DNA from 2 places in the Rahnella sp. JUb53 genome. Region 2 is predicted to be linked to the other one. Evidence: predicted binding sites of a transcription regulator. Region 2 holds the regulator's gene; the other holds the start of a gene.
The links. The regulator Fur, encoded in region 2, represses iron uptake genes when iron is present. The targets are predictions, from matches to a motif close to ATAATAATGAGAACNACTATCAA.
Positions count from the first base shown of each region.

Region 1: a site for Fur is predicted at 8,040-8,062, ahead of EC840_RS03210 (TonB-dependent siderophore receptor). Genes of this name have one in related genera too.

Region 1 is NZ_SLYT01000001.1:680,600-693,140, forward strand. It holds gene phoA (alkaline phosphatase) at 1-199, opposite strand, end outside; gene EC840_RS03190 (L,D-transpeptidase family protein) at 1,048-1,968, opposite strand; gene EC840_RS03195 (DHA2 family efflux MFS transporter permease subunit) at 2,232-3,785, opposite strand; gene EC840_RS03200 (HlyD family secretion protein) at 3,866-4,990, shown strand; gene EC840_RS03205 (TetR/AcrR family transcriptional regulator) at 5,028-5,618, shown strand; gene EC840_RS03210 (TonB-dependent siderophore receptor) at 5,772-7,889, opposite strand; partial or broken gene EC840_RS03215 (methyltransferase) at 8,284-8,478, shown strand; gene EC840_RS03220 (glycoside hydrolase family 3 N-terminal domain-containing protein) at 8,488-10,449, opposite strand; gene EC840_RS03225 (chromate transporter) at 10,561-11,082, opposite strand; gene EC840_RS03230 (chromate transporter) at 11,079-11,636, opposite strand; gene EC840_RS03235 (LysR family transcriptional regulator) at 11,787-12,541, shown strand, end outside.
Region 2 is NZ_SLYT01000003.1:507,618-520,158, reverse strand. It holds gene EC840_RS10180 (methyl-accepting chemotaxis protein) at 1-910, opposite strand, end outside; gene fldA (flavodoxin FldA) at 1,319-1,846, shown strand; gene fur (ferric iron uptake transcriptional regulator) at 2,160-2,615, shown strand; gene chiQ (ChiQ/YbfN family lipoprotein) at 2,799-3,140, opposite strand; gene EC840_RS10160 (OprD family outer membrane porin) at 3,154-4,575, opposite strand; gene glnS (glutamine--tRNA ligase) at 5,024-6,694, opposite strand; gene nagE (PTS N-acetyl glucosamine transporter subunit IIABC) at 6,888-8,834, opposite strand; gene nagB (glucosamine-6-phosphate deaminase) at 9,336-10,136, shown strand; gene nagA (N-acetylglucosamine-6-phosphate deacetylase) at 10,280-11,419, shown strand; gene EC840_RS10135 (ROK family protein) at 11,440-12,541, shown strand, end outside.

The DNA.
Region 1 (12,541 bases), on a different contig from region 2:
CCGTTTTGTCGGACAGCGATGCTTTCAGCGCGGCGGTCTGATCACCGCTCAGGCGGCGTGCGCCACCCGGTTCTGTCAGCACGCCTTTCGCGGCGCGGTCAGTCAGCGTGTCAGTTTCAGCGGCGAGGGAGGCGGCAGAGGCGGAAAGCAGCACGGCGGCAGTCACTGCACGGGCGATCAGAGATACAGATTGTTGCATTGTCAAAACTCCTTTTTCTAAACCATCGGAAATAAAAAAACACATATAGATATTTTTTGTTACCGGAAGGTTAAGGGAGAGTTGTGACGGTTTAATGACAGGCACCGGGTTGGTGATGAGACTGGGGGTTAACTTCAACTTCAACTTCAAGGTCAATACCTTGGGTTGCCACCCAAACTGGCCTTAAGGTCAAGGTCGTGGGCGTCGGCCCACACCGACCAGAGACCCGGTAACGCGCGGGCCTCTGGACTCCGCGCTTTTTTCACTACGCGCTGTCGCGGGTATGACGGACATGTTCTGGTGCATTGGTGAGTGGCGTAAAATGTCATCGCTGCGCGATTCCCGAGTTTCAGGTTTCGAGCCTCGGGTCTCGAACCATTCACTCGGTGCCATTTTTGATCACGCCAATCAACTTTTCTAAAAGATGAAAAACAGTCTGCCGTTGATTTTCAGATCGTGCGGGCGATTCAGAAAACTTGCTGAATGAGAGGTTGCAGACCCAAGGCTGCAATCCCGAAATGAAGGTACCGCGCAGCGGCAAGATTTCCAGCCTGTCGCAGTGTTTTCTGAAACATAGCCCGCGAGCGGAAGCGCGTGTTGAAAAAAGCGAGGGGAGTTCAGAGGGGAAAAGCCTTTCCCCTCTGGTCGGTTTCGGCGCTGCCCGATAAGTGATCACCGCAACTGAGAAACCGAAACTTTCTCGGCACAGCTTTCAGTGCAACTGAGAAACCGAAACTTTCTCGGCACAGCTTTTCAGTGCAACTGAGACGCCGCCCTTTGCATCGGCACTATGCAAATAAAAAAGCCCCGGAGATCGGGGCTTTTTCATAAAGACATCAAAGCCGCTATCAGTTGACCTGAACCGGCATACCGGAACGCATCTCGATCGCGCGCTGAACCACAGTCTGGTTAACCGCAGGATCCATCGCAACACTGCTTGCGCTGCCGGTCAGAGTGATTGGCAGCGGTTGCTGGGAATCAAACTCTTCCTGGTTAGAGGACAGCGGGTTGTGGATCTCAATGTAACGTTTGCCGTCTGGCTCAATGGTGGCTTTCACCGGTTCGTTGATGAACTGAACACGTGTACCTTGCGGCACGTTGTCGTACAACCATTTGATGTCAGCATCACGCAGGCGCACACAACCGTGGCTCACGCGCAGACCAATACCGAAGTTGGCGTTGGTGCCGTGAACGGCATACAGACGACCCACGTACAGCGCGTACAGACCCATCGGGTTGTCCGGACCAGCAGGGAAGACGGCTGGCAGGAATTCGCCACGTGCAGCATATTCTTCATGCATTTTTGCGGTTGGCGTCCAGGTCGGGCCGGCTTTTTTACGCTGAACGGTCGTCACCCAGTTCATCGGGGTGTCTTTGCCAAGCTCACCGATACCGATTGGCAGAACCACTACAGTGTTGGTGCCTTTCGGGTAGTAATACAGACGCATTTCAGCACTGTTGATCACGATGCCATCGTGCGGAGTATCCGGCAGGATCAGTTGCTGAGGAATGGTCAGCACGGTGCCAGGAGTTGGCAGGAACGGGTCAACGCCAGGGTTGGCTTCAAGCATGTTGCTCAAACCCATCTGGTATTGCGCTGCGAAATGTTCCAGTGGCAGGCTGCTGCCCTGAGGAACAGTAACTGTGATGTTTTCACCGACCAGACGACCGTTATTGGCCGGCAGAGGGTAGACCACAGCAAAAGACGCCTGGCTATATGCAGCAACTGCCAAAACCAGGGTAAGGATTGCGCGAATGCTCATTTTCATATTTTCGTTGGTCGTTAATGCCACACTGGCAGTTGTTGTCAGGATGTTAATTCCCCCCGACGCAGTCGAAACCGGCCGGAGAGATAGTGTACTTGCACATAGCACTTGAAAGGGACTCAGTATGTGTAACGAATCGCATTTCAGGGCCGCTAATTATAAGGATTTATTTCAAACAGGCCAAAGCTTTCTCACCATGTTAGAAAAGTTCCCTCAGCTAAAGGCATTTTTTGATGCAGGCTCCACATTTATTTACATTCGTCTGCTTATTTACGGCAAAACGGCACCATGATCAGCGCCGCCAGGAACATCCAGGCCATCACCTGAAAAATATCATTGAAGGCCAGGGTCAGAGACTGCGCGGCTACTTTGGCGCCGAACAAACTTTTTGCCATCAGTAAGGCCTGCGCAGTGTCTGGCGTGAGATGACCGATCCTTTGCGCCAGCGAGCCAATCACTTCCTGCGCGCTGTCGCTATATTGCCCTAGACTTTCGCCGAAACGCGCCGCATGTACCCGTGTCCAGTCCTGCAACCAGGTATTCACGGTAGCAATACCAATCGCGCCACCCAGATTGCGCATCAGGTTAAACAACCCGGACGCATAACGCAGTTCCGGCCCCTGAAACGCGGTCAGTGCCATGTTCACGCTCGGTACGATACACAACATGATAAACAGACCCCGCACGACCTGCGGCCAGAAAAACTGTTCCGATCCCCAGAATGTGGTGACAGCCGTGGTAAGCCACAGACTCAGTGCGAAACCGGATAATCCCACGGCGATCAGCAACCGGCGGTCAACGCGGTTGATTAATCTGGCGGCAATAATCGTGCTGAAAAACTGCCCGACGCCGACCACAAACACCGTCGTCCCGATTTCCAGGCTGTTGAAATCGCGGATGCGGCCAAGGAACACCGGCGTCAGATAGGTAGAGGCATACAGCCCGAATCCGACCACCAGATTGAACAGGCAGGCGAAGGTGAACGTTGGATCGCGAAAAGGCGTCAGGCGCACGATCGGGTTTTTGGAATAAAAGGAGCGTTCGAGGAACAGGATAAAAGCCACCAGCGAGAACCAGGCTGATATCTGGATCTGCGGATCGCTGAACCAGTTCTTGCGCGGACCTTCTTCCAGCACGTATTCCAGGCAACCAAGGGCTATCGCCATCGACAATAAATGCACCCAGTCGATGCGTCTAAGCATCGAAAAATCAGCCTTATCAACATGAATGAACAGTACCGCACCGGTCGCCACCAGAATGCCGGGCAGGATGTTGATGAAGAAAATCCACCGCCAGTCGAGTAACTGCGTGACCACGCCGCCGACCGTCGGTCCGAGCGTGGGCGCCAGCACGCTGACCATGCCGAGGATCGCCGGGATCAGCGCCTGCTGTTTACCCTGAAACATGGCAAAACCGGTGGCGAAAACAGTCGGTACCATCGCGCCGCCGGTAAAGCCCTGCAAAGCGCGGAAGAAGATCATCGATTCAATATTCCACGACAATCCACAACCCATACTGCTGAGCGTGAACAATGCGGCAGAGGCACTGAACAGCCAGCGGGTGGAAAGCGCCTGCGTCAGAAACGCCGAGAAAGGGATCATCACCAGCTCGGCGATCAGGTAGGACGTTTGTACCCAGCTGATTTCATCGGGTCCGGCAGACAGCCCGGCCTGCACATCGTTTAACGAGGCGGCGACGATCTGAATGTCGATCAGCGCCAGGAACATGCCGAACGCCATAATGCTGAAAATCAGAAACTTGCGTGAGGTCGGGTAATCCGCAGGCGAGAGCGTTGCGGATGGCGTCAGGGTGGCAGGCATTTTTGTGAGATCCCGGGGCTTGTTTATATGATAAGCATCATATTAATATGATGACCATCATGCAATGAGTGAGAATAAAAATGAGTGAAACCACAGCAGGTGAAGGGATCGCGGTTCCGGTGGAGAAATCCGGTAAACGTTCAAAGCGGATCTTTGTGGTCAGCGGCATTGCGCTGGCTGTTGCTCTTGGCGGTGCTGCCTGGTTGCTGGCTGCGCCTGCATCGGAATCAACCGACGATGCCTACCTGACCGCAGATGCGACTACCGTCGCGCCAAAAGTGAAGGGGTTTGTGGCAAAGGTACTGGTGCGGCACAACCAGCAGGTTCATGCAGGGGATAAACTGGTCCTTATCGACAGCGAGGAATTTACAGCACGTCTGAATGCGGCACGCGGCGATCTTCAAGATGCGCGGGCGCAGGTCGCGCAACAGCAGGCGGCATTGCTCAGCCAGCAGGCGCAGGAACAGCTGGCACTGACTCAGATTGACGCGGCACGCACGGCAATCCGTTCCTCCCTTGCCGAGCAGCAACACGCCGAAGCCGAACAGCAGCGTTATCAGTCGCTGGCGGTCAGCGGCGCGACGTCACGTAATGATGCCGACCGCTATAAAACCACCGCCGTGACCGCTGAACAGACCTCGGCACACGCCGCTGCCATGCTGGATGTGGCGCAAAATCAGGCGGCAGTCACACATGCAAAACGCGCTGAAATTGAAGCCGCGCTGGCGCTGGCGAATGCGGCAGTCGTGAAAGCGCAGGCGGCGGAAGATCTGGCGCAACAGGATCTCAATCACACTACGATTTTTGCAGCCGTGGATGGCGTGGCGGGAAACCGTCAGGTTCAGGTGGGCGATTATGTCACGCCCGGTCAGCGGCTGATGACGCTGGTGCCGGAGCAGGGGATTTATGTGACAGCCAACTTCAAAGAGACGCAGACCGGCAGAATGCAACCGGGACAACGGGCGGATGTCCATGTCGATGCGTTGCCGGGTGTGACGTTTCGCGGTGAAGTCGACAGCCTCGCGCCAGGTTCCGGTTCCACATTTGCACTGCTGCCGTTTGAGCCGGGCACCGGTAACTTCACCAAAATTGTTCAACGGGTGCCTGTGCGTATTCGTCTCGATGCCGGTCAGCCGGATTTAGCGGCGCTGCGTCCGGGATTATCGGTGGATGCCCGCGTTTCGTTAACCGATGCGGTCAGGTAAACTATGACGGCAATTTTCTGATGATCAGGGCCTGACTATGCGCTATGAAAGTGAACATAAACCTAAAATCCGCGAGCGGATCGTGAAAGAAGCGGCGAAAGCTATCCGCGCCAAGGGGCCGTTGCAGGTCAGCGTGGCTGGCGTGATGAGTAAAGCCGGTCTGACGCACGGCGGGTTCTATGCGCACTTTGCCTCAAAAGATGCCCTGATCGAAGCAGCTATCGCACAGATGTTTAATCAGGTGATGGCGCGCTGGGATAAAGATAATCAGGGGCTGACCGCACAGCAGCAACTGGCGGGGTATATCGATTTCTATCTTTCGACATGGCACCGTGATAACCGTGCGCAGGGCTGTCCGGTTTCCGCGCTGGCTTCGGAAACACCCCGTATGCCGGCAGCTTGTCAGGCGGAGTTTGCACGGGGGATCGAACGGATCCGAGGGATGATTTTTCGTCAGCTGACGGAGATGGGCGTTGAGGATTTAAAAACCACGGCGATATCAGTCAGTGCAGAGCTGATGGGCAGCTTGTCGCTGGCACGTTGCGAACCTGATCGTAAAGCTTCGGATGCGTTGCTGGAAAGTGCGCGAAAGACGGTGAAAGCGCGGCTGAATTTGCCGGAAGAATAAACTCTCAGAATCGCTCCCTCCCCTGCGAAGGGGAGGGTTGGGGTGGGGTATTAAGTTCTAAATCAAAAGTTAAGGTTTTCTTAAACAAGGTGTTAGCCCTTAAAACCCCCTCCCAGCCTCCCCCTTCGCAGGGGGAGGAGCTGAAAAAATCTATCAGAAGTCATAACCTACTGTAGCAACCACAGTACGTTCCTGACCCCAGTAGCAGTAGCTGGTGCCGTAACAGGCCGCGACATATTTCTTGTCGAACAGGTTGTTGGCATTCAGCTGCACATACGCGCCTTTCAGCTGCGGATTAAACTGCACCAGATTCATACGCAGTGATGCGTCAACCAGCGTGGCAGAAGGCATGTGACGGGTGTTTTCGTTATCCGCCCATTGTGTGCCGATGTAGCGCACGCCCGCACCCATATCCACACCAATCGGCGTGTTGTACTGACCCCAGATGGACGCCATTTGTTTTGGCGTCACATACGGCGTGTTGCCGTTGTTTTCGGCGGCATCACGGATACGCACTTTGTTGTAGGTATAACCGGCCATCACGTTGAAGCGTTCGGTAACCTGTTTCTTGGCTTCCAGCTCCAGACCCTGTGAACGGATTTTCCCTGCCGGCTCGTAATAGCTGCCCACCACCACGCGGTTACCCACGTCTTTTTGCGTCAGATCATACAACGCCGCGCTGTACATATCGGACGTGCCGACCGGCTGGTATTTGATCCCGGCTTCGTATTGCTCGCTCTGCATCGGTTTCAGCAGGGTGCCATCAGCGCCCGGCAGGGCAGATGGGGTCATCGCCTGGCTGTAGCTGACGTACGGAGAAATCCCGCTGTCGAAGGCGTACAGCAGGGAAGCGCGGCTGCTGAAGTGTTCGTCTTTACGTTCGCTGTTGCTCTGCGTGCCGTAAATGCTTTCGTAGCTGCGGCTGGAGGTTTTCAGCGTGTCGTAACGGCCTGACAGGGTCAGATACCATTTGTTCCAGCTCATTTCATCTTGCAGATAAGTGCCCATCTGCTCATAACGGTTTTTACCGCGTGAATGGCTGTAATAATCCAGGGCATCGCCGCCCACACCGGTGTACGGGTTAAGTGGCTCAGCGGTGGCGCCATCAGATTTCACGTCGTTGATAAAGTGGGAATAATCAAAGCCCAGTACCACTTTATGTGCCAGTTCGCCGGTGGCGAAATCCGCTTCCAGCTGGTTGTCGATAGCAAACGTATCCAGAGATGACTTCTCACCGGAATAGTAGCGATTCATCAGCGTACGGTCTGCGTTCCAGCCAGCCTGATACACCTGATCCAGTTCGGTATTGGAATGGGTGTAGTTGGCGTTCTGGCGGAATGACCATACGTCGTTAAACGCGTGCTGGAATTCGTAGCTGTAGATCTGCTCCCAGCGTTTGAACTGGTTGCGGGTGGTTTCGCCATCGAAGAAACCACGGCTCAGTTTCTGACCGTACAGGCTGCCGTCGGCAGGCACTGCGGCGTGATAACCGCCGGACGGATCTTTTTGCAGATAAGCCCGCAGTAACAGGGAGGTGTTTTCATCCGGCGTCCACAGTAACTGCGGAGAAATCGCGTAACGCTCTTCACGCTGATGATCGTACTGCGTATCGCTGCTGCGGGTCATACCGGTCAGGCGGAATGCCAGCTGATCGTTGATCGCGTTAGTGTAATCGAACGCGCCGCCTTTGGTGTTTTGTGTACCACCGGAAAGCTGGAAGTGACCTTCTTCAGCAAACTGCGGGCGCTTGGTGGTTTCCATCACCACACCGCCGGGAATGCTCTGGCCGTAAAGTGCAGAAGACGGGCCTTTCACCACATCAATACGTTCGAGGAACCACGGATCAACCTGAATGGAGTTGTAAGTTGCGCCATCGCTGAGAATACGCAGGCCATCAAGGAAGGTGTTGTTGACGTCACCGCCGTGGAAACCGCGCAGGGAAATTGTGTCATAACGCGTTGCGCCACCGGCAAAGTTGGTGAAGACGCCGGGCGTATAGTTAAGTGCAGCGTTAACCGTGGTGGCGTTCTGGTCAGTCATTTGCTGACGGGTCACGACAGACACGGCCTGACCGGTAGTGATCAGCGGCTGATCCGTTTTGGTCGCGCTTTTACTGGTTTTTGCACTGTAACCCTGCGTCGGGGCATCTGCGGTATCAGCAGGTGCGGCTTTGACAACCACGGTATCTTCGGCAGCCATTGATGCAGCCGGAACGGCCAGCGCCATGGCGCACATCAGCACCGAGCGTTTGAGGGGGAAAGCCAACAACATATTCATAGTCCCTATAAATAACCTGATAAATCATCAGGTGATTAATTGATGCGTGTGAAATAGACCCAAAAAGCCAGCAGGGTTACGCGCGGAAACCGCGGCGCAATAACGCGGTATGGCTTAACGAAAACGAGACGAATGTTAAACTTAATGATAATTGTTATCATTATTATTTTACAAATTCAAGGGGGTTTTCTTCTAAAAATGTGAACTGACGCATGTTTATCATGATGAAATACAGGGTCTTTTTGATTGTTTTACGAACAACCTTACTCAGGCAATGGATATCGAATATGATTACCGCATCGTGAAATTAGAAGAATCCCTTGAAAACGCAGACAAAACCGCAGTTACGGATAAGCTTTAAGAGTGAGTTTTTTTAAATCGAAAAAGTTCACGACCGAGATCGGGAAATAATGCAGTGAGGGACGGCGCGGTGATCGATCCGCATAGCGACGACGCCCGTGTACAAGGCGTTCGCCGCTTTATTGAGATGATTGAGCAGGAACCCCGCTTATCTGCCACCGCGCTGCAAACCGTCGGCAGCAAAGGCTGGGACGGTTTTGTGCTGGCGAGGGTAGTCAGCTAAACGCAGGCGTTAACGCGCCAGACCAAAGCCAATGTCAAACAGCGGGTTTTCGCTGTCATGCGGCATATCCGACTGTTGTTTAAGCACGGCTTCCATCGATGACGGCAGTTCGAACGGCAGTTTGCCGGTATACGCTTCGCTGCTGGTCAGACGGCTAAACAGCACCGCATCGCTGACCCCGAAATTGCCAATAACCGCTTTTGCTTTGTCATTCACGTTGGTCAGAATAGCAGGGCGGTCGAGGTACACCGTCACCACCGTGGGTACCGCTTTGCTGGCTTTTACGATGGCCTGATAATCGGCATTGTCATCGGTAAAGGCCAGTGAACCTTCATGGTGGCGCTTGCCGAAGAACCACTGTTTATGCGGTTGTTCATAAGGTGCATGGGCGCGGATCAACGCGACATCAGCTTTTTCAGGCGCATCAACCACGGTGAAACCTGCGGCCTGTGCGGCTTTCGGTTCGAGACCATACAGCCACACTTTTTTGCCTTTTTTCAGCGGCAAAAGATCATCGGTATTTTGCAGTAAAACAAGGGAGTGACGTTGCGCCGCATCGGCTTCTTTCTGCCAGTCTGCGCGTCCGACGGTTTTCACTGCTTTCTGAGGATCCACAAACGGATTTTCAAACAGTCCAATGCGGAATTTCTGCTCAAGGATGCGCACCACGGATTCATCCAGCCGCTGCTGCGTCAGCTGTTTTTCGTTGACCGCATTCACCAGGAGCTGTGAGTCAGTCACGCCGCCAAACTGATCCACACCAGCCTTCACCGCTTTGACGAAACGCTGCTGCGGCGTCAGCTTTTCAACGCCCCAGGACATGCCGCCGGGTACCGGTTCTTTGCCTTCCGGCGAACCGTTCAGGCATTCGTCTTCGCAGTTGCTGGTGATCAGCCAGTCGCTGAGGATCACCCCTTTGAAACCATACTGACCGCGCAGGATATCCATCAGTAACTGATGGCTGAATCCGGCACCGACCTGTTCCAGCGGTTTGCCTTCAAAGGACGCGTTTTTCAAAATAGAGTAGGTGGGCATGACGCTGGCGACGTTGGCTTCGAACGCGCCGGTAAACGGATAGATGTGCTCTTTGAGATTATTGCCCGGGAACACCGCGTTTTTGCCGTAAACGTTGTGACTGTCGTAGCCGTTTTCCGCCGCACCGTAGCCGACCCAGTGCTTCACTACCGAAATCACGCTGCCCTGATTCAGGCCATCGCCGCCATTTTGCATCCCTTCGATGTAGCCGCGCACCATGTTATGCACCCGCGTCGGGTCTTCACCGAAAGTACCACTGATACGCGCCCAGCGCGGTTCGGTCGCCAGATCGGCCTGCGGAGAAAGTGCCTCGCGAATGCCGACAGCCAGATATTCCTGACGGACGATATCGGCGTAGCGGCGGGTGAGTTTTTCATTGCCAATTGCCGCCAGCCCTAACGTTTCCGGCCACTGTGTGAATTTGCCGGAAGCCGTGCTCGCGCCAGTCAGATATTCAAACGAGTTGCGTGGATCACTGCTGATGGTGACCGGAATACCGAGTCGTGATTTTTCAGCAATCTGCTGCAGTTTATTGTTCTCTTCTGCCATCACCGCAGGGTCTTCCGCTGACAACCGGGTGATCAGACTGTTGACCTTCGCGCCGGAAATCATCTTTTCCGCCGCCGCCATATCATAGTGAGTCCCGGCGCCGATCGGACTGTTGGCCGTCGGTGCGGAGCCGTGCATCATCACCCCGGCTTTTTCTTCCAGCGTCATACGTTTTACCAGATCCGCCGCGCGTTCTTCCGGCGTCAGTCGCCAGTCCTCATAAGGTTCGAGTTTGCCGGAGTGATTGAGATCTTTAAATTGCAGGCCATCAATGGTCAGCAATGTCACTTCCCGCTGACTCAGTTCGGGTTGATCGGTATCAGCAAAAGCAGCCGGTGTGGAAAACAGAAGGGCAGAAACAGCCAGGTTCAGAGGTTTGATTTTCATCATCATCCTTAATTATTTTGTGTCTATAAAGAATTGATAAATATAGAAACTTAATGCTTAAGGAATAACCTATTTACCTGACTGATATTGCGATCAGGTTCTCAAATGTTATCAGCCAAGCACCATTCCCAGTACCGCGCCGACCGCCAGTACCCATAACGGGTGGATCCGCTTATTAAGCGCCAGCAGGGTACACAGGGCGATCACGCCGGCAAGTGACAGCGTGGTGGCTGAAGCTTTGGCGATCAACAGTCCGCTCGACACCACCAGCCCGACGGTGACCGGCACCAGTCCGCGCTGAATAACCTGACGCCACGGTCGGTCTTTATAACGCTTCCAGCCCCCCATCACGATCAGCGTCACCACGGAAGACGGACCAAATTTTGCCAGCGAAGACACCAGCAGACCGGACCATCCCGCAACCTGCCAGCCAATCAGCGGCACGATCATCATATTCGGTCCGGGAGCGGCTTGCGCCAGCGCGAACAATGCACTGAATTCCTGCGCGCTCATCCAGTGATGTACCTGCACCACGGCACGTTGCATCTCTGGCAGAATGGTATTACCGCCGCCAAAGGCCAGCAGTGAAAGTTCGGTAAACAGCAGGGCGAGTGAGAGTAAAACGGCCATCAGAATTTACTCCTTGCGCAGATGAAAATACTGACCGGAGCCAGCACCAGCATCACCGGCAGCATCGGGATGCGAAATCCTGCGATGGCAATGACGCCTGCGGCGACCAGCGCCAGTTGCAGCCATTTTCCCCGCAAAGGTGCCAGCATCTTGAGGCCGGTCGAGAGCAGTAAACCCGCTGCCGCTGCCGCCATCCCCGCAAACAAATGTTCCACCAGCGGTTCATTCTGATAGCGTGCATACACCAGTCCGAGCAGCACCACGCAAATCGTCGGTGCCAGGATCAGGCCGAGAATGGCTGAAAGCGCACCGCGCAGCCCGCGAAACTCCATCCCCAGCGCGACGGATAAATTAATGATATTGCCGCCCGGTAAAAACTGACACAGACCCAGCAGTTCTGTGAACTGATCGCCGGTCAGCCAGCGGCGTTTATCCACCAGCATGTGCCGCGCCATCGGCAGCACGCCGCCGAAACCGGTCAGGCCAAGAATGAAAAAGCCTTTAAACAGTTGTCCGCAATCAGGTTGCGGCGCGGTCCCATCTTCTGTATCCAGCATTAATTTATCCTGCGTTTGTGCCGACATTTTCACTCTCTCCCTCAAATGTAATTCAAAGCCGCCAGAGGCGTAAATTCTGTTAAGGATCATGCGCGTGGATGTGCCATGATGTCTAATGCCTTTAATAATGACAAAAGATACCCTGAGGGTATGGATATGATTGAGTTAAAACGTCTGAATGCGTTCGTCACCGTGGTGGAAGTGGGCAGCATTACCCGCGCCGCAGAACTGCTGTTTATCCAGCAACCGCCGCTGACACGCCTGCTACAGGGGCTGGAACAGGAATTTGGCGTGCCTTTGTTACAACGTTTGCCGCGCGGGGTGATCCCGACCGAAGCGGGCGAGGTCTTATTGCAGGAAGCCCGCGCGGTACTGGCACGGGCCGCTCAGCTCAGCGCCGCGATGCATCGTGCCGCACAGGGAGAACAAGGGCGCGTGCGTATCGGTTTCACCAGCTCAGCCGCGCTGCATACCTTTGTGCCTGCGCTGCTGCGCCGCTACCGGGAGATTTATCCGGCGGTCAGCACACAGCTTGAAGAAAGCGGCAGCGGCGAGTTACTGGCGTCTGTGGTGGCGGGCGAGCTGGATGTCGCATTTGTGCGTATGCGGGTCAAAGATATGCCCGAATTAGAAATGGAAAAAGTGCTGGAAGAACCGATGTGGGTGGCGGTTCCGGCCGGACACAAACTGGCATCGCGGACTTCCGCCAGGCCGCTCAAACTCGAAGAACTGAGCAACGAACCTTTTGTGTTGTACCGTCGTCGTGCCGGGCAGGGATTGTATGACGCCATACTGGCAGCGTATGTCCGCGCCGGTTTTAGCCCGCACATCGTGCAGGAAGCGCCGCGGTTAACATCCTGCCTGAGTCTGGTCGGCGCGGGGCTGGGGATTTCTATTGTGCCGGA
Region 2 (12,541 bases):
TTTCTTCCAGAGCAGAAGCCTGTTCTTCGGTACGCGAAGACAAGTCATTATTGCCCGCTGAAATTTCCGATGCGCCCTGATAGATATGGTTAGTACAGTTACGGATCGTCTGCACCGTATTCACCAGACTCGCCTGCATCACATTCAGCAGCGGGATCAGTTTACCGGCGCAGTTTTTACCGAACTCTTCCATATACTGCGTCAGGTCACCGCTGGCGATCACCGCGAACTGATCGCGGATTTTATCCAGCGGTTTCACCAGCGCCATCACCAGATAACGATCGGTCAGCAGCAACAGGATCAAACCAATACCAAATGCGCTCAGCTGGATCACTTTGCTCATGTAGGTCAGATGATTGGATTCATTTTGTGCGGCCTGAAAATCAACTGCAATCTGGCTGCTGACCTTTTCCATTGATAAACCAAAAGTACGGCTCAGCGCCGGAACCGTGGTGTTGGCTAACTGGTTATAGGTGTCGGTATTCTTACTGCTGGCAGCATTGAATAACGGCGTAACGCCCTGTGTCAGCAGGTTTTCCCAACTGGTCTGCAGTTCCTGAATGGCTGATTCTTCCAGGCCCGGATGGGGTACTGATTTAAAACCAGCCAGCGCCTGAGTCAGTCCATCAAGAGATTGTTTGGCGCTGTCAAAAATTTCGGGGCCTTTTGACGGGTCAGCCTGAAGCTGTGCAACCGCACGACTCAGACGCGTCACGGTACGGAAATACTGATCATTGCCTTTGCTGATCAGCGTCATGTTGTTGACCAGTTCGGTACTGTTCCTGGTATTTTGCGTTAATGTGCCAAGTGATGTGACGGTATAAAGGGAAACACCAGCCCACATCACGCAGAAGATGCCAAGAATGGTTAATAAAGCGGCCCTGATGGTAATATTTTTTAAAAACTGCACGATATGCCTATCTCGAAACAGGACTGTTTCTGGTCTGAGGATTGACGGGGATGCGGAGAATCAAAACAGGTAACCAGCAGGCTTACGCCCCCGGACATGTTTGAACACCTCTCCGGGCATCGATTTCTTTATTATGTTGAGATTGCTCTCGCATCATCTATCGGCGGGACATGCATAAACTTAAGGAATGAGCCGGTATATTTCTTCACTTTGCTTATGACCTCAGGAACCCTGTGGTTGATAAGCACACGATGGCGATAACACTTTAAAATATTGCCCGATAAACTTATTCCCCAGTTAAGAAGGCGAGCAGAAGCATATTCTCCGCCTCGCGAGTTTGGTATCATCTTCGCTATTATTGCCTGCAATGCAGGGCACTTCATTTAGAACAAGAGGTTAGATAATCTTATGGCCGTTGTAGGTATCTTCTTTGGATCCGATACAGGTAACACCGAAAACATCGCTAAAATGATCCAGAAACAATTGGGTAAAGATGTGGCTGAGGTGCATGACATTGCGAAGAGCAGCAAAGAGGATCTGGAAAAATTCGATATTTTGCTGATCGGAATTCCAACCTGGTATTACGGTGAAGCGCAGTGTGACTGGGATGACTTTTTCCCGTCGCTCGAAGAGATAGATTTCGAAGGTAAGCTGGTTGCCCTGTTTGGCTGCGGCGATCAGGAAGACTATGCCGAGTATTTCTGCGATGCACTGGGTACCGTGCGCGATATCATTGAGCCACGCGGCGCAGTGATTGTCGGACACTGGCCAACTGAAGGTTACCACTTTGAAGCATCCAAAGGCCTGGCAGATGATAAGCACTTCATCGGACTGGCAATTGACGAAGACCGTCAGCCGGAACTGACCGCTGAACGTGTTGATGCGTGGGTGAAACAGATCACAGAAGAACTCAGCCTTTCAGAAATTATCGGCTAAAACCCTGTTGGCCCTGAGGATTTATTCTACAATTGAAGGGCCAAACTATTACTGAAATTAACAATTTAACCGCTACAAAATTGTAACTTTTGGTCGTATCAAGGTACACTGAGTTCATCTGTTTTTTCTATCGATCAAGTCGTTGCATTATTAATGTGACAGGCAATTTGTGATCTTTATTAACAGGCTGTCGTTTACGAGAATGGGCACACTTCCCTTAAACGAAGAACAGTAAACGAACAATTTTGTGCCGCCGATGCCACAGGCTGCATGCCTCAACTTGATTAGCACATAGTAACAGGACTGAATCCGCATGACTGACAACAACACCGCACTGAAGAAAGCCGGCTTAAAAGTCACGCTTCCGCGCCTCAAAATCCTGGAAGTGCTGCAAGCGCCGGAAGGTCATCACGTTAGTGCGGAAGATCTGTACAAGCAACTGATTGATATGGGCGAAGAAATTGGTCTGGCCACGGTTTACCGTGTTCTGAACCAGTTTGATGATGCTGGTATCGTCACCCGTCATAACTTCGAAGGCGGCAAGTCCGTATTCGAACTGACTCAGCAACATCACCACGATCACCTGATCTGCCTGGATTGCGGTCGTGTGATTGAATTCCGTGACGAATATATTGAAGGTCGTCAGCGTGAGATTGCTAAAAAACATGGCATCAAACTGACCAACCACAGTCTGTACCTGTACGGTCACTGTGAAGCAGGCGACTGCCGTGAAGATGAATCTTTGCACAATGACAAACCTGCGCATTAATTTGCACAGCTTCGATTGTCGCAAATACTCTAAATAAACTAACCGCTGGAAAGCGGTTTTTTTATGTCTGCGTTTCACCCCGAACACAGACGCCGCTTACCGACGTAGAAAACCCCGGCAAGCCGGGGTTTCGCTTTTGATAATGATGATTTTGCCAGCTAAGGCTTTTACAAAAATCTGCTATTAGTTCGCCATTACAGGCGCGTTATTGGATGTGATTTCCTGCCAGATTTTACCGCAATCCGCCGCATATGCCTGACCATCACCGGTTTTGCGCGCCGTCAGACAGCGCTGGTAATCCAGCACGCGTACTGTTTCCTGTTCCGCAAATTTTTGGTGTTCTTTTTCCTGTTTCAGCTTGTTCAGCAACACCTGACAAGTCGCCAGTTTGTCCGGATTACCTTCTGAAGAATTAATACACGCGCGGTAGTCTTCACGCATTTGCGAAATCTGTGCCTGATCGGCGGTAGGCGCACAACCTGCCAGCAGAACAACAGATACCGCCATCATCAGTAATTTATTCATCGACATAACGACCTCAGAAAATAGTGAATGGAGCAATAACGATGAATTTCACGTCTTTTTCATCCTGGAATATGTTGCCGTAACCCCCGCCCCAGCTCGGAATATCCGAGTGGTTGTCGTACTGGGTGTAATGCAGTTTGAACAATGTCCCCTTAGCGCGGCCTTCCTGAATGGTGTAAAGCGCATCCAGGCTCCAGGCGGTCTCTTTCAGACGCTGGCTCTGGTCATAAGCGGCATTGGTACTCGGTTTGGCGTCCCACGCGTAAACGTAAGAACCCCCGACGGCAAAGCCCGGCAGATCCCATTTCGCCAGATCGTAAAGTACGCCGGCGTACACCGCTTTCTCGCCGTTGGCGTTGAAGTCCGAACGGTTATCCCACCACACGTCAAGACGACCGTTGGAGGAGGAATACGTCGGGGTCATACGTTGCAGGAAGTAGCCCTGATTACCTTCCGCTTTGACCATCGTACCTTCCAGCCGCCAGTTAAACTGACCGGTGGTGTAACCGAAAGTCAGCGCCTGCAACCAGGCCATCCCGTCATACAAGCTGTTCGGATCGTTCTTATTGCTGATGCGATCTTCCGCACCGTAGAACTGGTAGCTGGTGGTCAGCGGATTGCCCATCAGATCGATTTTGTAAGACGCTTTGGCAAAATACTGATCGACGTAACTTTCAGCCTGACCAAAAGCGCCTTCCAGCACAAAGTCGTTTTTGAAGTCGTATTTCGCTCCAAGAGAGTGGATGTACGAAACGCCCGTTTTCTTATCGTTCTGGCGGAAATCATCCATTTCCAGATGCCACGGAGATTTATATTCGTCCGCCCACATGTAGGAGAAACTCAACTCTCCCGGATCACCGAAGTCATGCTTGTAGCCCGCTTCCGCGCCGCGGTAAGTTCCCGGCATGAAGCTCCAGTGCGGCGCAATCAGTGTCTGGCCCGTTGGCTGGATGTAGCCGGCATGTCCCCAGAATCCGCCGTATTTAAATTTACCGGCGGCTTTGTACAGGCTGACCCCACTTTTATCGCCGGAGTAATCTTCGTCGTAGGCACGGTTGCTGTTGGAGAAAGCGATTTCGTTGGGATGTCCGCTTTCGCTGCTTTCGGCCATTTCAATCGCCGTAAAGGCTGCGATATCAATACCAAACATGTCCCAGGCATAGCCGGAAGAAAAATCGAGATTCAGGTTTGCGGTAGAATGCGAAAGGTTGGTTGTGTAGTCTTTGTAGTTGTCGCTCGCCGGATCCATGTCCTTGCGGTCACGCTCACGCTGCCAGTAATACACACCGCCGGTCAGCGTCGAATCATCAATAAAACCTGCCGCTTTGGCATCTTCAGAAAACATCATTCCGCCACCCAATAAGGTGCCGGCAAGAGAATATAGTGCAGGTTTCAGGTAAGCCGATCCCCTGCCCCTGTTAAGGTGCTTGTGCATAGAAATTCCTCATCTTTGACTAAAAAATACCAACAAAACCCAAACGGGTATTAAAAGCGGCCGCCAAAGGCGTAACCGGTTAATTCATGATCAAGAGTATTTTTCGCGACGCGAATTATCAATGAGTAATTACTCCTTGATCGCCGAAGTATGACTAAGTGCACATAAAGATGAAAAAGTGTAACAAAAAGCTTTAAGAAAGGGTCAGGCAGAGAGTTGATAAAAATAAATAATAGAATCAGTAAATTGTAAATTTTAAGCTTTCATTTAAACGTTTCAGCACACAAAAAACAGGGTTTAAAAGTAAACATCAAAAATACATTAATTCGCGATGAAAAACAAAATCACCATGCACCTGTCATTACTAGCAGACAGAAATAGCAGACATAAAAAAAACGCAGCCGGAGCTGCGTTTCATCAGTCGTTCAAACAAGCCATTCAGAGGCAATTACACGACGGGTTTGCTTTCCCAGGTATCACGCAGACCAACGGTACGGTTGAACACCAGATTGTCAGCGCTTGAGTAGCGGCTGTCGGCGCAGAAGTAACCTTCACGCTCGAACTGCAGGCTGATTTCAGCCTGAGCAGCCACCAGAGAAGGCTCAACAAAACCGTGAGCAATCACCAGCGATTCCGGGTTGATCGTGGTCAGGAAGTCTTCTGCCTGGCCAGGATTCGCCACGATGAACAGACGGTCATACAGACGGAATTCCGCCGGTTTACCTTCTGTCGCAGAAACCCAGTGGATCACACCTTTCACCTTGCGGCCATCAGCGGGATCTTTGCTCAGCGTTTCGATATCGTAAGAACAGAAGATGGTGGTGATATTGCCTTCTGCGTCTTTCTCAATGCGTTCCGCTTTGATCACATACGCATTGCGCAGACGAACTTCTTTGCCCAGCACCAGACGCTTGTACTGTTTGTTCGCTTCTTCGCGGAAATCAGCCTGATCGATGTAAATTTCGCGCGTGAACGGCACTTCGCGGGTACCCATTTCCGGCTTGCTCGGATGGTTCGGCATTTTCACCATCTGCACGTCATCACCGGTAAAGTTCTCGATGATCACTTTAACCGGATTGATAACCGCCATGGCGCGCGGTGCGTTTTCGTTCAGATCGTCACGAATACAGGATTCCAGCGCCATCATTTCGACGTTGTTATCTTGTTTTGTCACGCCGATACGACGGCAGAATTCACGGATAGACGCGGCAGTGTAGCCACGGCGACGCAGACCGGAAACGGTCGGCATACGCGGGTCATCCCAGCCTTCAACGATTTTATCCGTCACCAGCAGGTTCAGCTTACGCTTGGACATGATGGAGTATTCGAGATTCAGACGGGAGAACTCGTACTGACGCGGATGGCATGGAATGCTGATGTTATCCAGCACCCAGTCGTACAGACGACGGTTGTCCTGGAATTCCAGCGTACACAGTGAATGGGTGATCCCTTCCAGCGCATCGGAAATGCAGTGGGTGAAATCGTACATCGGGTAGATGCACCATTTGTTGCCGGTCTGATGGTGTTCTGCAAATTTGATACGGTAAATTACCGGATCACGCATCACGAAGAATGGCGAAGCCATATCGATTTTTGCACGCAGACACGCAGCGCCTTCAGCAAATTCGCCGTTACGCATTTTTTCGAACAGCGCGATGTTCTCTTCTACGCTGCGATCGCGATACGGGCTGTTTTTACCCGGCGATGTCAGGGAACCACGGTATTCGCGGATCTGATCAGGAGACAGTTCATCAACATACGCCAGACCTTTATTGATCAGTTCCAGCGCATAGGCGTGCAGCTGATCAAAATAGTCTGAAGAATAGTGAATATCACCACTCCAGTCGAAACCTAACCATTGCACGTCGTGTTTGATGGACTCAACGAATTCAATATCTTCTTTTGCCGGGTTGGTATCGTCAAAACGCAGGTTGCACTGCCCCTGATAGTCTTGCGCGATGCCAAAATTCAGGCAGATAGATTTCGCATGACCAATATGCAGATAGCCATTAGGCTCAGGCGGGAAACGGGTATGAACGGTATTGTGTTTCCCGGTCGCCAGATCTTCATCAATAATCTGACGGATAAAATTTGTTGGGCGGGCTTCTGCCTCACTCATTGTGCAATTCCTCTACGCGACATTTGACTCTACGGATAACCGCTTATGTTCCAACAAGCCACGTAAGGAAACAACCGTTAGTTGCATAAAATCGTGGTTATCTGCATGACTTCTGCTTAGAAGCAATAAAAACGCGGGAAGAGATTACTCTCTTCCCGCGACAGGGCTTTCTACTGTGAATCAATCAACAGAGTTACTTACTCTGGATCTCGAACAGTTTGGTCTGACCGGCAACCACTGAGCCGCTGGCCAGAGAAATCACACCGGTGTAATCGTCGATGTTGCTGACCACAACCGGGCTTATCATTGAGCGCGCATTGGCGTTCAGATAATCCAGATCCAGTTCCAGTACAGGCTGACCAGCGACGACCGTTGCACCTTCTTCAACCAGGCGGGTGAAGCCCTGACCGTTCAGTGCAACCGTATCAATCCCCATATGCACCACGATTTCAGCGCCGGAAGTGGTTTCCAGGCAAAACGCATGGTTGGTATTGAAGATTTTCACCACAGTACCGGCCGCAGGAGAAACGACGATTTTGTCTGTCGGACGAATAGCGACGCCATCACCGACCGCTTTGCTGGCAAATGCTTCATCAGGCACCTGATCCAGCGCAACGATGTCACCGGTAACCGGCGAAACCAGCGTCTCTACGACGGTTTTGACGCTGTTTGGCACAGCCTGCGGCGCTGCTTTAACCGCAGCCACTGGCGTAGCGACACCGGCAGCAATCGGGCCACGCGCCATCACTTTCTTCATGGCATCTGCCAGAGATTCTGCTTTAGCGCCGACGATAACCTGAATACTTTGTTTGTTCAGACGAACAATACCTGATGCCCCCAGACGTTTACATGCGGCGTCATCAACGGTGCCGGCATCTTTCACGTTCAGACGCAGACGGGTAATACAGGCATCAATACCTTTAAAGTTATCAGAACCACCCAGAGCACCGATGTAGCTCACAGCCAGCTGATTCAGACCTTCTTCAGTGTTGCTGTTTGCTTCAGGCTCACCGATATGATCAACGTCGTCTTCACGACCTGGCGTTTTCAGGTTGAACATACGGATGATAACGCTGAACAGAACGAAGTAGATGATGAAGAAGATCACACCCATCACCAGCAACATCCAGACGTTTTTACTTGCTGCTGGCAGGTTGTACATCAATGCATAGTCGATGGCGCCTGCAGAGAAGGAGAAGCCTGCGTGAATGCCCAGAGCGGTTGCGATGTACAGGCTGATCCCGGTCAGGATGGCGTGCACTAAGTACAGCAACGGAGCAAGGAACATGAACAGGAATTCTAATGGCTCGGTCACACCGGTCAGGAATGCAGTCACCGCGACTGACACCAGCATACCGCCTACTAACGGACGACGCTCTTTCGGTGCAGCAAAGTACATGGCACAGGCTGCGCCTGGCAGACCGAACATCATGATTGGGAAGAAGCCGGACATGAACATCCCTGCAGTGCCGTCACCCGCGTAGAAGCGGTTGATGTCACCGTGGAATATAGTACCTGCAGCGTTAGTGAAGTCACCAATCTGGAACCATGCGATGGTGTTCAGAACCTGATGCAGACCGGTTGGGATCAGCAAACGGTTAACGAAACCAAAGATACCTGCACCGAATGCGCCAGCACCTACGATCCACTCCCCGCCCGCACGGATTGCATCCTGCACCGGAGGCCAGACGTAACCGAAGATAGCGGCCAGAATCAGACAGAAGAAGCCGGTTGCGATAGGAACGAAGCGTTTCCCACCGAAGAAGCTCAGGAAGTCAGGCAGTTTGATATCAGACCAGCGGTTGTAAACCATACCGCCCACCAGACCGGTGATAATACCGGCCAGCACGCCCATGTTTACCGCAGGGTTGATGGTGATCATCGCTTTAGTCAGGATGAAGTAACCAATACCACCGGCTAATGCTGCTGCACCCGCGTTGTCTTTAGACCAGCTGGATGCCACACCAATAGCAAAAATTAATGCGAGGTTATCGAAAATCCCGCCACCGGCTTGCGCGATGAAAGGCATATTAAGAAGATCAGGCTGACCGAAACGCAGCAGTAAAGCAGCGACCGGCAGTACGGCTATCGGCAGCTGTAGCGCTCTGCCTAAACGCTGAAAGAATCCAAGAATATTCACATTTCCCCCTATCCGCCGTCAGGCGAATCACCTAAGTAGTTTAATTAGTATGGTTACTACCTTTACATTTACCGTTCCGATTTAACCAACTGCACTTATAACTAACAGCACTGCGAGTGTAAAAAGATTATTTCGTATCGCAAATTAAAACCTCTCTTTTTGTGAGAAATGTCACCAAAAAGAGGTCATAACATGCCATCAGACTGGTCAACACACAAAACTTATTTTATCATTAAAAAAATCTAGACGGCATTGTGCCAGTCATAAACCGCCGCGGTGGTTTACGCTTAACAAGACCGCCTTTGAACTGACGAACTTAGTTTTTACTTTGACTACGTATATCCGCAGTCATTGACGTTGCAGGAAGGCGGCAATCGAGTGGATCCCGATGAGCTTACACAGGTAAGTGATTCGGGTGAGCGAAAGCAGCCAACGCCCCTGCAGCGTCAAGGACAAAGGATATCAACAGTATATTCAATATTCTGAAACTAGAGGTACGTGATGAGACTTATTCCTTTAAACACCACCACTGAAGTTGGCAAATGGGCTGCACGTCATATCGTTGAACGTATTAACGCTTTCAAACCTACCGCCGACCGTCCTTTCGTTCTGGGCCTGCCTACCGGTGGTACCCCTCTCGAAGCTTACAAACATTTAATCGCCATGCATAAAGCAGGCCAGGTTAGCTTCAAGAACGTCGTCACCTTTAACATGGATGAATATGTGGGTCTGCCGCAGGAACACCCTGAGAGCTACCATACTTTCATGTATAAAAACTTCTTTGATCACGTTGATATTCCACGCGAAAATATCAACTTGCTGAATGGTAATGCACCCGACGTCGACGAAGAATGTCGCCAGTACGAAGCGAAAATTAAGTCTTACGGCAAAATTAACCTGTTCATGGGTGGCGTGGGTAACGACGGTCATATCGCGTTCAACGAACCGGCTTCATCCCTGGCTTCTCGTACGCGTATCAAAACCCTGACCCATGAAACCCGTATCGCGAATTCCCGTTTCTTCGACAACGATGTGTCTCAGGTGCCAAAATTCGCCCTGACCGTTGGCGTGGGTACGCTGCTGGATGCGGAAGAAGTGATGATTCTGGTTACCGGTCACGCGAAAGCGCAGGCGCTTGAAGCCGCTGTTGAAGGTAATATCAACCACATGTGGACCATCAGTTGCCTGCAATTACACGCAAAAGCCGTTATGGTGTGTGATGAACCTTCCACCATGGAACTGAAAGTCAAAACTGTTAAATATTTCCGCGAGTTAGAAGCGGAAAATATGAAAAACCTTTAATTAACTGAGTCCCCGAAAGCATTGGAGTTGCAGCAAGGCGGCAACGGAACGAGTCTCAGGGAGCTTACTCAAGTAAGTGACCGGAGTGAGTGAAGGCAGCCAACGCTGCTGCGGCTCAAAGGATTTAGGGGAATGGGGGCATGATGTACGCATTAGTGAACTGCCGGGTCTATACCGGCCATGACGTTCTGGATAACCACGCGGTAGTGATTGCCGATGGCAAAATCGAACGTGTCTGCCCGGTGAGTGAATTGCCGGCGAATGTGGAAACCCGCAGTCTGGACGGCGCCATTCTTGCCCCCGGATTTATCGATCTGCAACTTAATGGTTGTGGCGGCGTGCAGTTCAACGATTCTCTGGAAGCCATTTCAGTAGAAACGTTAGAAATCATGCAGAAAGCCAATGAAAAATCCGGCTGTACCAGTTTCTTACCGACGCTGATCACTTGTAGCGACGACTACATGAAACACGGTATCAGCGTGATGCGCACGTATCTGGAAAAGTATCCGAACCAGGCTTTGGGTCTGCATCTGGAAGGGCCATACCTCAGCCCGGCAAAAAAAGGCACGCATAATCCAGCCTTTATCCGCCTGCCAGACAGCGCGATGATTGATTTCCTGTGCGCGAATGCTGATGTAATTACCCAACTTACGCTCGCACCGGAACAGGTTGATGCGAAATATATCCGCCAGTTGCGTGATGCAGGGATTGTAATTTCCGCTGGCCATTCAAATTCAACGTATGCTGAAGCCCGTGCCGGTTTTGCGGCAGGTATCAGCTTTGCGACGCACCTTTATAATGCAATGCCCGCCATTACCGGTCGTCAGCCTGGCCTTATTGGTGCAATCTTCGATACGCCTGAAGTGTATACCGGCGTGATTGCAGATGGTTTGCATGTGGACTGGGCCAATATCCGTAACGCGAAAAAGCTCAAAGGCGAGAAGCTGGTGCTGGTCACTGATGCCACCGCGCCAGCGGGTGCGAATATTGATGAGTTCATTTTTGCCGGTAAAACAATATACTACCGTGACGGACTCTGTGTGGACGAAAACGGTACGCTGAGCGGCTCTGCGCTGACGATGATCGAAGCGGTGCAAAACAGCGTCGAACATGTCGGAATAGCTCTGGATGAAACGCTGCGTATGGCATCGCTTTATCCGGCTCGCGCCATTGGTCTTGAAGATCAGCTTGGCAGCATCGAAGCAGGTAAAGTCGCCAACCTCACCGCGTTCACTCATGATTTTAAAATCACAAAAACTATCGTTAATGGTGACGAAGTTTAATTGAGCGGATAACAGCATTGATGACAACTGGCGGACAGCAGGCACAAATCGGCAACGTTGATCTGGTTAAGCAGTTAAACGGCGCAGCCGTTTACCGCCTGATTGACCAGCAAGGGCCCATCTCGCGCATTCAGATTGCCGACATAAGCCAGCTGGCACCCGCCAGTGTCACCAAAATTACCCGGCAATTGCTTGAGCGCGGGCTGATCAAAGAAGTGGATCAGCAGGCTTCCACGGGAGGCCGCCGCGCAATTTCCATCATTACTGAAACCCGCCCTTTCCACGCTATTGCGGTGCGCCTTGGCCGCCACGATGCAACGATTACCCTCTACGATCTCAGTGCCAAATCGCTGGCTGAACAACATTACGCCCTGCCCGAGCGCACTCAGGAAACGCTGGAGAACGCGCTGTTCGAGGCTATTGCCCAGTTCATCGAGCTGAATCAGCGTAAAATCCGCGAACTGATTGCCATTTCTGTCATCCTTCCGGGGCTGGTCGATCCTAATAAAGGAATTGTGCGCTACATGCCGCATATCAGCGTCGGTGCGTGGAAATTAGTGGATGCGCTGGAGGCAAAATTTAAAGTCACCAGTTTTGTTGGCCACGATATCCGCAGTCTGGCGCTGGCTGAGCACTATTTCGGTGCGACCCGCGACTGTCAGGACTCGATTTTGGTTCGTTTACACCGTGGTACAGGTGCCGGGATCATCGTTAACGGGCAGATTTTCCTGGGCAGCAACGGCAATGTGGGGGAAATCGGGCATATCCAAATTGATCCGCTGGGCGAACGCTGTCATTGCGGTAATTTCGGTTGTCTGGAAACCGTTGCGGCCAACGCCGCCATCGAAAATCGTGTGCGCCACCTGCTTACGCAAGGCTATGCCAGCAAACTGAGCCTGGAAGACTGTTCGATTTCCGCCATTTGTAAGGCCGCCAATCGCCACGATGCGCTAGCCACCGAAGTCATTGAGCATGTGGGGCGCCAGTTGGGTAAAGGCGTTTCGATTGCCATTAACCTGTTTAATCCGCAAAAAGTGGTGATTGCCGGTGAAATCACGGAGGCCGACAAAGTACTGCTTCCTGCGATTCAGAACTGTATTAATGCGCAGGTTCTGAAGGATT